DNA from 2 places in the Stenotrophomonas sp. LC732 genome. Region 2 is predicted to be linked to the other one. Evidence: predicted binding sites of a transcription regulator. Region 2 holds the regulator's gene; the other holds the start of a gene.

Region 1 (7,412 bases), 860 kb from region 2:
GGAATACATAGGGGCCATCGGCCTGCACGTGGTCGGCGGGCGCGGCAACCTCGCGGGCCTGCGTGGTTGCTGTGGCGCAGGCCAGCAGCGGCAACAGCAGGGCGGTCAGCAGGAAAGGGCGATAGCGCGGCATCGGCGGCGTCCGGCGGCGGAAACCTCCGATGCTAACCGGCGCGGCCCGATCGTGGTGTGCGCGAATGGGCGGATCAGGCGCCGCGCCGGTCGTCCTTGAGCTTGCGCACGCGGGTGGCGGCGGCCTGCAGCGGCTGACCGTCGCGCCCGTGTGGCTGCATGTAGGGCAGTGGTCGCCGCGTGCTGGATTCGATCAACTGCGAATGGGCTTCACCGGCGCTGAAGCGATGGCGTTCTCCCCACTGGCGCAGCGCGACCAGCAGCGGGAACAGTTCCTGGCCGGCGTGGGTGAGCACGTATTCCTGGTAGGCCGAGCCATCGGAGGCCGGTTGCAGTTGCAGGATGCCGGCCTCGACCAGCCTGCGCAGGCGATCGCTGAGGATGTTGCGCGCCGCGCCGAGGCTGCGCTGGAAGTCGCCAAAGCGCGTGACGCCGTCGAAGGCATCGCGGATCACCAGCAGTGCCCAGCGATCACCGAGCAGGTCGGCGCTGCGGGCAACGGGGCAGGGACTGTTGGCGTGCATGCTGTGGCCTCCGAATGTGGTTGCAGTTTAAAACCAATGACGATAGCCTGCATCAAGTTTCAAATTGCAACTACACCATGAGCGCATCGATGTCCCGCCCATTGCTGACCCTGCTCGCGGTCGCGGCCGGCGCCAGCGTTGCCAACGTCTATTACGCGCAACCGCTGCTGGATCGGCTGGCACAGGCCTTCGCACTGGACCGTGCCGTGGCGGGCGCAGTGTTGGCGGCAACCCAGGCCGGCAGTGTGCTGGCATTGCTGGGCCTGCTGCCGCTCGCCGATCGCGGTGACCGGCGACGCCTGCTGCGGATGCAGTTGATGGCGCTGGTGCTGGCCCTGCTGTGGCTGGCAGCGGCACGCACGGCCGGTTGGCTGTTGTCGGGCATGCTGCTGGCCGGGCTGTTGGGCACCGCGCTGACCCAGGGCTTGATCGCCTATGCCGCCACGCTTGCGCCGCCCGAGCAGCGCGGGCGCCTGGTGGGCGTGGTGCAGGGCGGCGTGTTCATCGGCCTGTTGCTGGCGCGCGTTGTATCGGGCGCGGTCGCGGCCACCGTCGGCTGGCGGGCGGTCTATCTGCTGTCGGCAGCGCTGATGGCGGCCCTGGCCGTGCTGCTGTGGCGGCGTCTGCCGGCGGTGCCGGTGCCGGCGGTACCACCGCGCTGGCGCGAACTGCTGGGTTCGATGCTGGGCATGCTGCGCCGGGACCGCGCGCTGCGCGAGCGTGGGCCGCTGGCATTGCTGCTGTTTGCTGGCCTCAACGTGTTCTGGGCGGCGGTGCCGCTGCCGCTGTCGGCGCCGCCGTTGCAGTGGTCCACCGCGGCCATCGGCGCACTGGGCCTGGCCGGCGTAGTGGGCGCCTTGATGGCGGCGCGGGTCGGGCACTGGATGGACCGTGGTTTCGCCGGTCGGGTCAGTCTTGGCGCGTTGCTGCTGATGCTGGCCGCGTGGTGGCCGCTGCTGGGCCTGCCGCAGTCGCTGTCGTTGCTGCTGCTGGGCGTGATCGTGCTCGACCTCGGTGGGCAGGCACTGCACGTATCGAACCAGGCGCTGCTGCTGCGTGCGCCGGCAGAACAGCATGGACGCCTGGTGGCGTTGTACATGCTGTTCTATGCAGTGGGCAGTGGTGCCGGTGCGGCTGCCGGGCCCTGGATGCAGGCCCGGCATGGCTGGCCTGCGGTGTGCCTGCTGGGTGCAGGCATCGCGGCACTGGCGCTGCTGTGGTGGGCAGCATGGCGGGTGGTGGCGTCCAATGCATCGGCTGGCGGGCGAACCGGTAGAGTCGACTGTCGGTAGAGTCGACTGTCAGTCGACTGCTCTTCGCCCCGCGTGCGAAAAATCCCGCGCTGCGTGCGATAGTCGACCAGCGGTCGACTCTACCTGTCCTGTCCTCATCGCTGCAGTGCACGCCGTCCCGGTGCTTCCTCAAGGTCCGCGCTGGCCACTACCACGCGGTTGCGGCCGCTGCGCTTGGCCTCGTACATCGCCGCATCGGCCCGTGCCATCAGCCGCTCGTAGTCCGGGTGGCCGTCATGGCCGGCTACGCCGATGCTGGCGGTCAGTGCCAGTACCTGGCCGTTGGCCAATGCCACCGGTGACTGCGCGATCTGCCGCCGCAGGCTTTCGGCGATCACCGCGGCCTGTGATTCGCTGGCCGCGACCAGCACCACCACGAACTCCTCGCCGCCATAGCGGAACAGGTAGTCACTGCCGCGGGTCAGCTGGCCGAGCAGGCCGGCGACGTGCTGCAGCGCGCGGTCCCCGGCGTCGTGGCCGTGGCCGTCGTTGATCGCCTTGAAGTGATCCAGGTCGAGCAGCAGCAGCGAGAACGGCGTGCGGTTGCGCGTGGCCAGCTCGATCTCCCGGCGCAGCACGGTAGGCAGGAAGCGGCGGTTGAGCAGGTTGGTCAGCGCATCGCTGCCGGCATCCAGCTCGCCGATGCGCTCGAACAGCAGCGTCATCAGGGTGCGGATGGCGGCCAGGTCCTCGCGGATGGCCGGCAGCACCGCCAGTCGTTGTGCCGGGGCATCGTTGCTCGCCCGCTGCAGGTTGCTGTCGATGCGGGCCATCAGCTGGCCGACCTGCCGGGTCTCGCTGCTCTCGCCGAAGCTGGGGATGCCCTTGTGGGTGAACCACAGGCCGAACTCGGAAGTGGCCAGGCTGGCGCTGTCGCTGGCCTGTACGTGGCCAGCGAGCGCGTAGAGCAGGGCGTTCTCCCAGTCCAGCAGCAGTGCGCGCTGGCGTTCGCGTTCGGTGCCGACGTTCTGCACCAGCGAGAACAGCCGGTACGCCGCATCGGCACGGGTCGAACGCTCGCGTGCATGGGTGTAAGCCAGGGTCATGCCTTCCATGGCGATGTCCATGACCGCGCTGAGGCAGTCGATGGCGGCGAACGCAGTGGCACTGTCGGGCGCGTCGTCGTGCAGTCGCACGAACAGTTCGTGCTTGAGCACGCGCGCGCCGCGGGTGACCAGGTCGACCGGAATACCGACCCGGGCATGCACATCGCCGATCACCCGCTGCGAGGCAACGGCGCCGGCAATATCGTCGGCATTGGTGGTCAGCAACTGCACCAGCCAGCGCTGCATGGCCGGCTGCAGGCGCTGCTTGACCTGGTCATGGGACAGGAAGCGGCGTGCACGCCCGTCCTGCAGCAGCACTTCGTAGAAGCGTTGGGCCAGCGCCGGCGGGGCATCGGCGGCGGCGGCGTGCAGCAGCGCGGTGGCGGCAGGGCCGGCCTGTTGCAGGCAGTGCTGCCAGGCCTCGGCCAGCGGTTGGCTGGCATCGTCCAGTTGGGGTGGTTCCACGTCGATCTCTGACTGCGTACGGCAAACCACGGGTATCGGCTGCGGTGGCGCACGGTTGATGGCGGGTTGGCCGGTCAGTTTATGCGCGATGCAGGGTTGCACGGCGCGCAAAGCACGTCGGCGCCGCGGCGGCAATGAGTGAACGCATTTGAGAATCACTCGCATTGATGGGAGAATGCGCGCACGGATCGGCCCGCAGGCGACTGCAGCGACGCTCCGCCTCCCCCTCGTCGTTGCCTCAAGCCCTTTGCCAGAGGCCCCGTTGCCCTGCCAGAAGGTCCAGATCATGTCTCCTGCCGTTGTCCTTTCGCCGCGCCCGCTGGCGCTCGCCGTTGCCGCCCTGCTGGCGGGAAGCGCCCTGACCGCCCGGGCTGAAACCGACGCCACCGATATCGACACGGTGCATGTCACCGCCTCGCAGATTGCCCGCCAGGCACTGGGTACCTCGACCATCACCGCCGAGGACATCGCCAAGCGCCCGCCGGCCAACGACATCGCCGAGCTGCTGCGCACCATGCCAGGCGTCAACCTCACCGGCAACAGCGCCTCGGGCCAGTACGGCAACAACCGCCAGATCGACCTGCGTGGCATGGGCCCGGAAAACACCCTGATCCTGGTCGACGGCAAGCGCATCGGTGCGCGTGATGCCGTGCGCATGGGCCGTAGCGGTGAGCGCAATACCCGCGGTGATACCAACTGGGTGCCGGCGGAAATGATCGAGCGCATCGAAGTGCTGCGCGGCCCTGCGGCGGCACGCTATGGCTCCGGTGCGTCCGGCGGCGTGGTCAACATCATCACCAAGCGCCCGACCGGCGACCTGACCGGAGCGGTCGACCTGTATGGCCTGGTGCCCGAGCACAGCGCCGAAGGCGGCAGCGAGCGCGTCGGCCTGCAGCTGAGCGGGCCGATGACCGACACCCTGTCGTTCCGCCTGTACGGCAACCTCAACAAGACCGACGCCGACTCACTGGACCTCAACCGCCAGTACGCCACCAACCCGAACGCGGTGCCACCGGCTGGCCGCGAGGGTGTCAAGAACCGCGACGTCAACGCGTTGCTGCGCTGGGACATCACCACCGACCAGGTGGTGGAGTTCGAAGCCGGCACCAGCCGCCAGGGCAACATCTACGCCGGTGACCGCGCGGTCAGCACTACCGGTACCTCGACCGGCGTTGACCTGGCGGCGCTGGCCGAAGGCGAAGCGGAAACCAACCGCATGTACCGCAACACCGGCGCGATCACCCATCGCGGCCGCTGGGGCGACGTGACCTCGCGGGTGACCGCCGCGGTGGAAGCGGTCAACAACTCGCGCATCAATGAAGGCCTGGCCGGTGGCCCGGAAGGCAGCTTCAACGGCACCGACTGGTCGACCTCGCGCCTGCGCAACTACCAGCTGGATGGCGAAGTGAGCTTCCCGACCTCGCTGGGCAGCGCCGAGAACATCTGGACGTTGGGCTTTGAATACCTGGACAGCCGCCTGACCGACCCGTACTCGATGAGCCAGTCCAGCAGCAGCGGCGGCGGTATCCCGGGGCTGTCGGCCGATCGCGCGCGGGGCAAGGCCGACGCGCAGACCACCGCAGTGTTCGTCGAAGACAACATCTACCTGGGTGAGCGCTGGATCGTCACCCCGGGCCTGCGCTTCGACCACCACAGCCAGTTCGGCAACAACACCAGCCCCAGCCTCAATGCGCAGTTCCGCATCAACAGCGACTGGGTGGTGAAGGGCGGCATCGCCCGCGCGTTCAAGGCGCCGAACCTGTACCAGTCCAATCCGGACTATCTGTACTACACCCGTGGCAACGGCTGCCCGAATGCACTGCCGAGCCTGGGTGCCGGTTGCTACATGCGCGGCAACGCGGACCTGAAGGCGGAAACCAGCCTGAACAAGGAACTGGGCATCGAGTGGGCACCGCAGAGCGGCTGGCAGGCCTCGTTGACCTACTTCCACAACGACTACAAGGACAAGATCCAGGCCGGCTACACCCAGATTGGCCTGACCGCCGACACCAAGGGCCGCATCTTCCGCTGGGAGAACGCGCCCAAGGCGATCGTGCAGGGGCTTGAAGGCAACCTGGTGATCCCGCTGCTGGGCGAGCAGGGCAACCGCCTGAAATGGAGCAACAACTTCACCTACATGGTGGAAAACGAGAACAAGAGCACCGGCCAGCCGCTGTCGGTGATCCCGAAGTACACCGTCAACACGATGCTGGACTGGCAGGCCACCGACAAGCTGTCGGTGCTGCTGACCGGCACGTTCTACGGCAAGCAGGAACCGGCCACCGCCAACATCAACAATGATCCGCGCTGCACCGGCAGCTGCGATCCCTCGATCGCGCTGCAGGACCGCGGTGCCTACAACATCTGGGGCGTGAGCGCGCGCTACAGGGTGACCGGGACCGTCAGCTTCGGCTTCGGCGTCAACAACCTGGCCGACAAGCGCCTGTTCCGCGAGGCCAACAGCAGCGATGCCGGTGCGGCGACCTACAACGAACCGGGCCGCGCCTACTGGGCCAGCCTGCGCTTCGGGTTCTGACCGCACGCGGACGCCGGTCCGCTGCGGTCGCCAGGCCAGGCCAGGCGCTGCCGGCCACGCTCCGGTAGCGCCGGGCCTTGCCCGGCGACACCGGCGCCGCGTGCCTGCAATGTTATAAACACCGTAATAGTCTCCCCCGCCAGCACGGCGTAGCCTGCACCGCATCGCAAAGGAGCTGTTGCCATGGGCCACGACCACGATCACCTGCCATCCCAGATCCGCCACGAGAAACCCTTGTGGTGGGCGCTCGGCCTGACCTCCACCTTCCTCGTCATCGAGGTGGTGGGCGCGTTCTGGACCAACAGCCTGGCGCTGCTGTCCGACGCGGCACACATGGCCACCGATGCACTGGCACTGATGATCGCGCTGGTCGCGGTGCGGTTGAGCCGACGCCCGCCGGACGCGCGCCGCACCTACGGCTATGCACGCCTGGAAGCGCTGGGCGCGATGATCAACGGCGCCATGCTGTTCGTGGTCGCCGCCTACATCCTGTGGGAGGCGATCGGTCGTTTCCGCGAACCGCAGGAGATCGCATCTTCGGGCATGCTGGTGATCGCCGCCGCAGGCCTGGTCATCAACCTGATCTCGATGCGCCTGCTGCAGGCCGGCAGCGGCGAGAGCCTGAACGTGAAGGGCGCCTACCTGGAAGTGTGGGCGGACATGCTTGGCTCGGTGGCGGTGATCGCCGGTGCGTTGTTGATCAAGTGGACCGGCTGGAAGCCGATCGACCCGATCCTGGCGGTGCTGATCGGCCTGTGGGTACTGCCGCGCACCTACGTGCTGATGCGCGAGGCGATCAACGTGCTGCTGGAAGGCGTGCCCAAGGGCATGGACGTGGCCAAGGTGCGCGACAGCCTGTCCGGTCATGCTGCGGTGCTGGACGTGCATGACCTGCATGTGTGGGCGCTGGCCTCCAGCACGCCGGCGCTGACCGCGCACATCGTGATGCGCGACGGCACCGACGCCGATGCGCTGCGCCGTGAGCTGGGCGGGCGCCTGCACGATGACTTCGGCATCGAGCACGTGACGCTGCAGATCGAAGCGGACCACTGTGGTGAAGCCTGCGCTGGACCGGCGTCGGCCAAGGGCGGCGCGCAGCAGGGCCATGAAGGCCACGACCACGGTGAGGACGCGCAGGGCCATCGCGGCCACGTGCATCATTGAATGAAAATGAAAGCCGCACCGGGGAATGCCCGGTGCGGTCATTCGTCGCGTCGCGAGGCCAGCCGATCCGCCAGCCGGGTCGGTTCCGGCAGCCGGTAACCGCGCAGCGTGCGCTGCACCCAGTCCAGCGCGGTATCGGCACTGACCCGATGGCCGCCGGCCACGAACAGCGGCTTGCAGCGCACCTTGCTGCGCAGCACCCAGCCCAGTTGTTCGTCGCCATCCTGCAGCGGCGCATGTGCACCGGCCTCGG
Region 2 (7,412 bases):
GACAGCAACCAGGGCGGCGAACTGATGGCGCGCATCAAGGGCGTGCGCCGCAAGCTGACCCAGGATGTCGGCTTCCTGATCCCGTCGGTGCACATCCGCGACAACCTGGAACTGCCGGCCAACGGCTACCGCGTGCTGGTGCACGGCGTGCCGGTGGCCACCGCCGAGATCCACCCCGACCGCGAGCTGGCGCTGGACCCGGGCAGCGCGCTCGGCGCGCTGGAAGGCATCGCCGGCAAGGACCCCGCATTCGGCCTGGACGCCACCTGGATCCAGCCGCACCAGCGCGCCCAGGCCGAAACGCTGGGCTACACCGTGGTCGATCCGGCCACCGTGGTCGCCACCCATCTGTCGCACCTGATCCGTGAGCACGCGCCGGAACTGCTCGGCCACGAAGAAGTGCAGCACCTGCTGGCCAACCTGGCCAAGAGCGCGCCCAAGCTCGTCGAAGATCTGACGCCGAAGGCGTTGCCGCTGTCGGCGGTGGTGCGCGTGCTGCAGAACCTGCTGGTCGAGCGCATTCCGATCCGCCAGCTGCGCAAGATCGCGGAGGCACTGGTCGAACATGCGCCCAGCAGCCAGGACCCGGCCGTGCTGACCGCCGCTGTTCGCACCGCACTGGGCCGCTTCATCGTGCAGGAGATCGCCGGAATGTCGGCGGAGCTGCCGGTATTCACCCTCAACCCGCAATTGGAACGTGTCTTGCAGGAGTCCACGCAGGGCAACGGCGCCGCGCTGGAACCCGGACTCGCTGAGCGACTGCACCAGAGCCTGGCCGAATGTGTCAGCAAGCAGGAAGCCCGCAACGAGCCCGCGGTCGTGCTGGTACCTGGCCCGGTGCGCGCCGCGCTGGCCCGCCTGGTCCGCCACAGCGTTCCGTCGCTGTCGGTCCTGGCCTACAGCGAGGTGCCGGAGGACAAGCGCCTGAAGCTGGTCGGAACGATCAGCTGACGCCGCCCTGCGATGCGCCAGAAAACAGACACCACTTTCGAACCAACGCAACAGACAGATACCAAGGGGAACCCGCACCGTGCAGACCACCGACCACCCGAGTTCTCCGACCGCCACCCCGCCGTCTTCGCCCCGTGACCACAGCATGAAAATCAAACGATTCGTCGCCGCCGACATGCGCTCGGCCATGAACCTGGTGCGCAAGGAACATGGTCCTGACGCCGTGATCCTGTCCAACCGCCGGATCGAGGAAGGCATCGAGATCGTCGCCGCCGCCAACTACGACGAGAGCGCCGTGCAGCGTGCACTGGAAGCCTCGCGCCGTGACGTCGCACCGCCGCCGGCACCCAAGCCGCGCACCGCCGCCGACGCGGTGATCGCCGCCGTCACCCGCCGCCGCAGCAGCACCCCGGCGCCGGAACCGGTCGCGGCCACCACCTCGGCAGTGGCCGCCCTCGCCCGCGCCGCCGTCGGTGCCACCGGCCGCACCCTGGACAGCGCCGACGAGATCGTGCCGACCCGGGGCAGCACCGGCTTCGCCGCCACCCTGGCCCGCGCCGCCGTCAACGAACCGGCACCGCCGGACCAGATCTTCGCCCCGTTCGCCGAGGCCATCGTTGCACCGGCCGCCACCGTGCCGGCCAACCGCGCGCGCTTCCAGATCGACCCGCCGCACGAGGCGCATCACGAAAGCGTGGCCCCGGCCGTGCTGCCGCCGCCGCTGCCGACCGCTGCCGTGATCGACGCGCAGCCCGGGATCGCCGCCAGCGAACCGGCAGCGGTCGAAGCCGCTATCGAGGCCAGCCCGGCCCCCATGCTGGCCCCGGCACCGACGCTGACCGTGGTTGCCCAGGACGACGCCGAGATCCGCCAGCTGCGCCAGGAAGTGGCCGGCATGCGCCAGGTGATCGAGCGCGAGATGAACCGCTTCACCGATGAGCGCCTGCGTGGCAGCCCGGTGCGCGCCACCGCGCTGGACCTGATGGACGAGTACGGTTTCGACGCCGGGCTGGCCCGCGACGTGGCCATGCAGATCCCGCTGGAAACCGAAGCCCATCGTGGCCGCGGCCTGATGCTGGGGCTGATCTCGCGCAAGCTGCCGATCGCCCCGGTCGACCCGCTGGAAGAAGGCGGCGTGATCGCGCTGGTCGGCCCGACCGGCGCCGGCAAGACCACCACCATCGCCAAGCTGGCCTCGCGCTTCGCCGAGAAGCACGCCCCGCGTGACGTCGCCCTGGTCACCACCGACACCACCCGCATCGGCGCCCGTGAACAGCTGTATGGCTACGGCCGCCAGCTCGGCATCGCCGTGCACGAGGCCAACAGCGGCACCGACCTGGACCAGCTGCTGGAACGCCTGAAGGACTACAAGCTGGTGCTGATCGATACCGCCGGCCTGGGCCCGCGCGACCGTGCCCTGGCCGCCCAGCTGCAGTGGCTGCGCGCCGCGCGCCAGGTGCGCACCCTGCTGGTGCTGCCGGCCAACACCAGCTTCGGCGACATGGACGAGGTGGTGCGCCGCTTCGGTGCGGCCAACCTGCAGGGCCTGGTGCTGAGCAAGCTGGACGAGACCGGCCGCTTCGGCAACGCCCTGTCGGTGGCCGTGGACCACGCCCTGCCGATCACCTGGGTGACCGATGGCCAGGACGTCCCGGAGGACCTGCACCGGGCCAGTGCAGCCAATCTTGTACTTCGCCTTGAAGATTTGCGCCGAGCGGCCGATATGCCCTGCAACCCGGAGTTGAACCATGCCGTCGCGTGAGTACGCCAAGCTGACCAAGACCTTCCCGCTGTCGGCCACCCGCAGCGAGCCGCTCGGCCCTGTGCGCACCATCGCGGTGACCGGCGGCAAGGGCGGCGTGGGCAAGACGAATGTGTCCGCCAACCTGGCGGTGGCGCTGGCCGGCATGGGCAAGCGCACGCTGCTGCTGGACGCCGACCTGGGCCTGGCCAACATCGACGTGATCCTGGGCTTGAACCCCACCTTTACGCTGGCCGACCTGGTGGCCGGCCGCTGCTCGCTGGACGACGTCATCGTCGAAGGCCCGAACGGCGTGCTGGTGGTCCCGGCCGCTTCCGGCCGCCGGCACATGGCCGAGCTGGCCCCGGCCGAGCATGTCGGCCTGGTCAACGTGTTCTCCGAACTGGAACGCGAGCTGGACATCATGGTGGTCGATACCGCCGCCGGCATCACCGACGGCGTGCTGACCTTCTGCCAGGCCGCGCAGGACACCGTGGTGGTGGTCTGTGACGAACCGGCCTCGATCACCGACGCCTACGCACTGATCAAGGTGCTGTCGCGCGAGCGCGGCGTGGACCGCGTCCAGGTGGTGGCCAACATGGTGCGCGACCCGAACGAGGGCCGCGTGCTGTACGAGAAGCTGACCCGCGTCTGCGAGAAGTTCCTCGCCGATGTCTCGCTGAACTACCTGGGCTGCGTGCCGCAGGATGACTGGCTGCGCCTGTCGGTGCAGCGCCAGCAGCCGGTGGTGAAGGCCTATCCGTCCAGCCCGTCGGCGCTGGCGATCACCGAGATCGCACGCCGCACCGCGCGCTGGCAGGCACCGACCGAACCGCGCGGTGGCGTCGAGTTCTTCCTCGAACGCATCCTCAAGCAGCGTGGGGTGGCCGCATGAAAGGCGCAGCCCACCAGTACAGGGAAGTCCAGCGCTCGGCGGCCAACGAGGTCATCGCCCAGCATTCGGACCTGGTGCGACGCATCGCCCACCACCTGGCCGCGCGCCTGCCGGCCAGCGTCGAAGTCGATGATCTGATCCAGGCCGGCATGATGGGCCTGATCGAAGCCTCGCGCAGCTACGACGCCGACCAGGGCGCCTCGTTCGAGACCTATGCCTCGATCCGCATCCGCGGCTCGATGATCGACGAGATCCGCCGTGGCGACTGGGTGCCGCGCTCGGTGCACCGCCGTGCACGCGACGCCGCCGCCACCATCCGCCGCCTGGAACAGAGCACGGGCCGTGCCGCCAGCGCCACCGAAGTGGCCGCCGCGATGGAGATGCCGCTGCCGGAATACCTGCGCCTGATGGAAGACGCCGCACGTGGCCAGGTGCTGAGCCTGGAGTCGCGCATCGAAGACCAGGGCGAACTGGATACCGTCGCCCAGGGCGGCCCGACTCCACAACAGGTGCTGGAGCGCGGCGAGTTCGGCCGTGAGCTGGGCAAGGCCATCGGCCACCTGCCCGAGCGCGAACAGCTGGTGCTCTCGCTGTACTACGAGCAGGAGCTGAACCTGAAGGAGATCGGCGCGGTGCTCGGCGTGAGCGAGTCGCGGGTCTGCCAGATCCATGGCCAGGCCGTGCTGCGCCTGCGCGGCCGCCTGAAGATTTTCGAGGCCGTCGACGCCGGCCTGGAAGAATGAACATCCCCGAGGCGACTGCCCCCGGCCGCCCGGAATGAACAACAAAGGAACTCTGCTTTGAACAAGAACATGCGCATCCTCATCGTCGACGACTTCTCGACCATGCGTCGAATCGTCAAGAACCTGCTGGGCGATCTGGGCTTCACCAACACCGCCGAAGCCGAGGACGGGCATGCCGCGCTGTCGCTGCTGCAGAGCCAGCCCTTCGATTTCGTCGTCACCGACTGGAACATGCCGGTGATGACCGGCATCGAACTGCTCAAGGCGATCCGTGCCGACGCCAAGCTGAAGACCCTGCCCGTGCTGATGGTCACCGCCGAAGCCAAGCGCGAGCAGATCATCGAAGCGGCCCAGAACGGCGTGAACGGCTACATCATCAAGCCGTTCACCGCGCAGACGCTGGAAGAGAAGCTGGGCAAGATCTTCGAACGCCTGGCGGCCAGCGCCTGATGGATACCACGGTCGACAAGAACGCCCTCGCCCTGCGCCTGCAGGAAGCCCTGGATGCCCTGGAGTCCGGTGACGAAGCCGCCTGGCGGCAACGCATCGACGGACTGGTCGCGCTGCGCACGCAGCCGATGATGAGCGGCCTCTCGCGGCTGGCCCGCGAGCTGGGGCAGGCCCTGGGCGAACTGCCGACCGTGCCCAGCGAGGCCGGCGAACTGGACGATGCGTGCGCACGCCTGGACCACGTGGTGGCGATGACCGAACAGGCCACCCACCGCACCCTGGACCTGGCCGAGGAATGCCGCAGCCTGACCGAGCAGCTGCGCGCCGAAGGCCTGCAGCCAGGCCAGGACGCGCAGCTGGAGCGCATCCGCCACAACCTGACCGAGATCGCCCTGACCCAGAGCTACCAGGACCTGACCGGGCAGATCATCCGTCGCGTGGTCGGCATCGTCCGCCGCGTGCATGAAGGCTTCGGCGCGCTCGGCCTGCCGCCGGAACAGCATCGCACCGACCCGGAACTGGCCGGGCCGGCACTGAAGGGACTGGACCGCCACGCGGTCTCGCAGAACGACGCCGACGACCTGTTGTCGGATCTGGGGCTGTAAGCATGAGCGCGGTATCCGACGACATCACTGCCGATTTCATCATCGAGGCACAGGAAATCCTGGATCGCCTCGGCGAACAGCTGGTGTCGCTGGAGCAGGCACCGCAGGACACCGAACAGCTCAACGCGGTGTTCCGGGGCTACCACACGCTCAAGGGCGGCGCGGGTTTCCTCGGTGTCACCGCCATGGTCGAGCTGTGCCACGCCGCTGAAGAGGCGCTGGGCGCTGCACGTGCCGGCCAGGCCGTGCTGCAGGCCCATCACTTCGACGCCGCCCAGCAATCGCTGGACTACCTGCAGTCGATGCTCGATGCCGTGTCTTCCGGCACCGAGCCGGGCTATGCACCGCCGGACCTGATCGCCCAGTTCGACGTGCATGGAGGTGCAGCAGCGCCTGCCGCCGCTGCCGCCGCACCGGCGGCCGGTGCCGGCGACCTGATCACCGACGACGAGTTCGAGGCGCTGCTCGACCAGCTGCACGGTGGCAACGCACCGACTGCGGTGGCGCCGGCAAAGAAGGCCGACGACGGCCTGATCAGCGAAGATGAGTTCGAAGCCCTGCTCGACCAGCTGCACGGTGGCGCCGCACCCGGCGCCAGGCCCGCGGCTGCGGTGGCGCCGGCACCGATCGCCGCCCCGCGCCCGGCCGCCGCACCGGCACCGGTGGCCAAGCCGGCCGCCAAGCCGCTGGCCGAAGCCGAACACACCGTGCGCGTGGACACCAAGCGCCTGGATGCGATCGTCAACCTGATCGGCGAACTGGTGCTGTCGCGCAACCGGCTCAAGACCCTGCGTGCGCGCCTGCGCGACGAGGAGCTGGACCGCGCCGTGTCCACCCTGGACATCGCCACCGCGCGCCTGCAGTCGGCGGTGATGCGCACCCGCATGCAGCCGGTGGGCAAGGTATTCTCGCGCTTCCCCAAGGTCGCCCGCGACGTCGCCCGCTCGCTGAAGAAGGAAGTGGACCTGGAGCTGATCGGCGCCGAGACCGAGCTCGACCGCAACCTGGTCGAAGCGCTGGCCGACCCGCTGGTGCACCTGGTCCGCAACGCCATCGACCATGGCGTGGAAATGCCCGACCTGCGCGAAGCGCAGGGCAAGCCGCGGATGGGCCATGTGCGGTTGTCGGCGCAGCAGGAAGGTGACTACGTCAGCATCGAGGTGCAGGACGATGGCGCCGGCATCGATCCGGAAAAGCTGCGCGCGAAGGCACGCGAGAAGGGCCTGATCGATCCGGAAGCCGCCGCCCGCCTGAGCAGCGAGGAGTGCCTGCACCTGGTGTTCCTGCCCGGCTTCTCGACCAAGCAGCAGGTCACGGATATTTCCGGGCGCGGCGTCGGCATGGACGTGGTGCAGTCGCGCATCCGCGAACTCAGCGGGCAGATCCAGATCCAGTCGGAGCTGGGCCGCGGCAGCCGCTTCCTGATCCGCGTGCCGCTGACCCTGGCGATCCTGCCGACCCTGCTGGTGCAGGCCGGCGAGGACGTCTATGCGCTGCCGCTGGCGCGCGTGATGGAGGTACTGCACGCGCCGCCCACCTCGCTGGGCTGGTTCGATGGCCGTGCCGTGCTCGACCGCCGTTCGCACACGCTGCCACTGGTCGATCTGCGGCAGTGGCTGGATGTGACGCCGGCCGCATCGACCCTGCTGACCATCGTGGTGCTGCAGGCCGGCGAAGCGCGCTTCGGCCTGGTCGTGGACCAGGTCCGTGGGCGCGAGGAAGTGGTCATCAAACCACTGCCGAAGGCCCTGCGCGGCCTGCGCGGTTACGCCGGTGCAACCTTGATCGGCGATGGTCGCATGGCGCTGATCCTGGATGTGGATGGCCTGCGCAGCCCGCACGACTGACCCGCTTGCTGCACCCGTAAAACCGTGAAGTCGCACCAGTAGCCCGTACCGGTGTCTCAAGTCCCATTCATACAAGCCGATACCGGATCCATGGATAGACTCAGCCTCATTGGACTCTTTCTCGCCCTGGCCTCGCTGGTCGGTGGCAGCATCCTCAAGGGCGCCGGCCTGGCGTCGTTG

The links. The regulator FliA, encoded in region 2, starts transcription of late flagellar genes. The targets are predictions, from matches to a motif close to TAAAGTTTNNCNNNCNNNGGCCGATAA.
Region 1: the regulator FliA is predicted to act here: its motif matches at 3,492-3,518, upstream of ACT6SE_RS05550 (GGDEF domain-containing protein).

The regions. Positions count from the first base shown of each region.
Region 1 is NZ_CP199214.1:1,138,522-1,145,933, forward strand. Features, by position in the region: gene ACT6SE_RS05535 (metallophosphoesterase) at 1-133, opposite strand, end outside; gene ACT6SE_RS05540 (winged helix-turn-helix transcriptional regulator) at 207-656, opposite strand; gene ACT6SE_RS05545 (MFS transporter) at 746-1,948, shown strand; gene ACT6SE_RS05550 (GGDEF domain-containing protein) at 2,044-3,459, opposite strand; gene ACT6SE_RS05555 (TonB-dependent siderophore receptor) at 3,746-5,995, shown strand; gene ACT6SE_RS05560 (cation diffusion facilitator family transporter) at 6,179-7,159, shown strand; gene nfi (deoxyribonuclease V) at 7,198-7,412, opposite strand, start outside.
Region 2 is NZ_CP199214.1:2,002,410-2,009,821, reverse strand. Features, by position in the region: gene flhA (flagellar biosynthesis protein FlhA) at 1-951, shown strand, start outside; gene flhF (flagellar biosynthesis protein FlhF) at 1,097-2,713, shown strand; gene ACT6SE_RS09615 (MinD/ParA family ATP-binding protein) at 2,700-3,587, shown strand; gene ACT6SE_RS09610 (RNA polymerase sigma factor FliA) at 3,584-4,330, shown strand; gene cheY (chemotaxis response regulator CheY) at 4,388-4,780, shown strand; gene ACT6SE_RS09600 (protein phosphatase CheZ) at 4,780-5,385, shown strand; gene ACT6SE_RS09595 (chemotaxis protein CheA) at 5,388-7,232, shown strand; gene ACT6SE_RS09590 (flagellar motor protein) at 7,323-7,412, shown strand, end outside.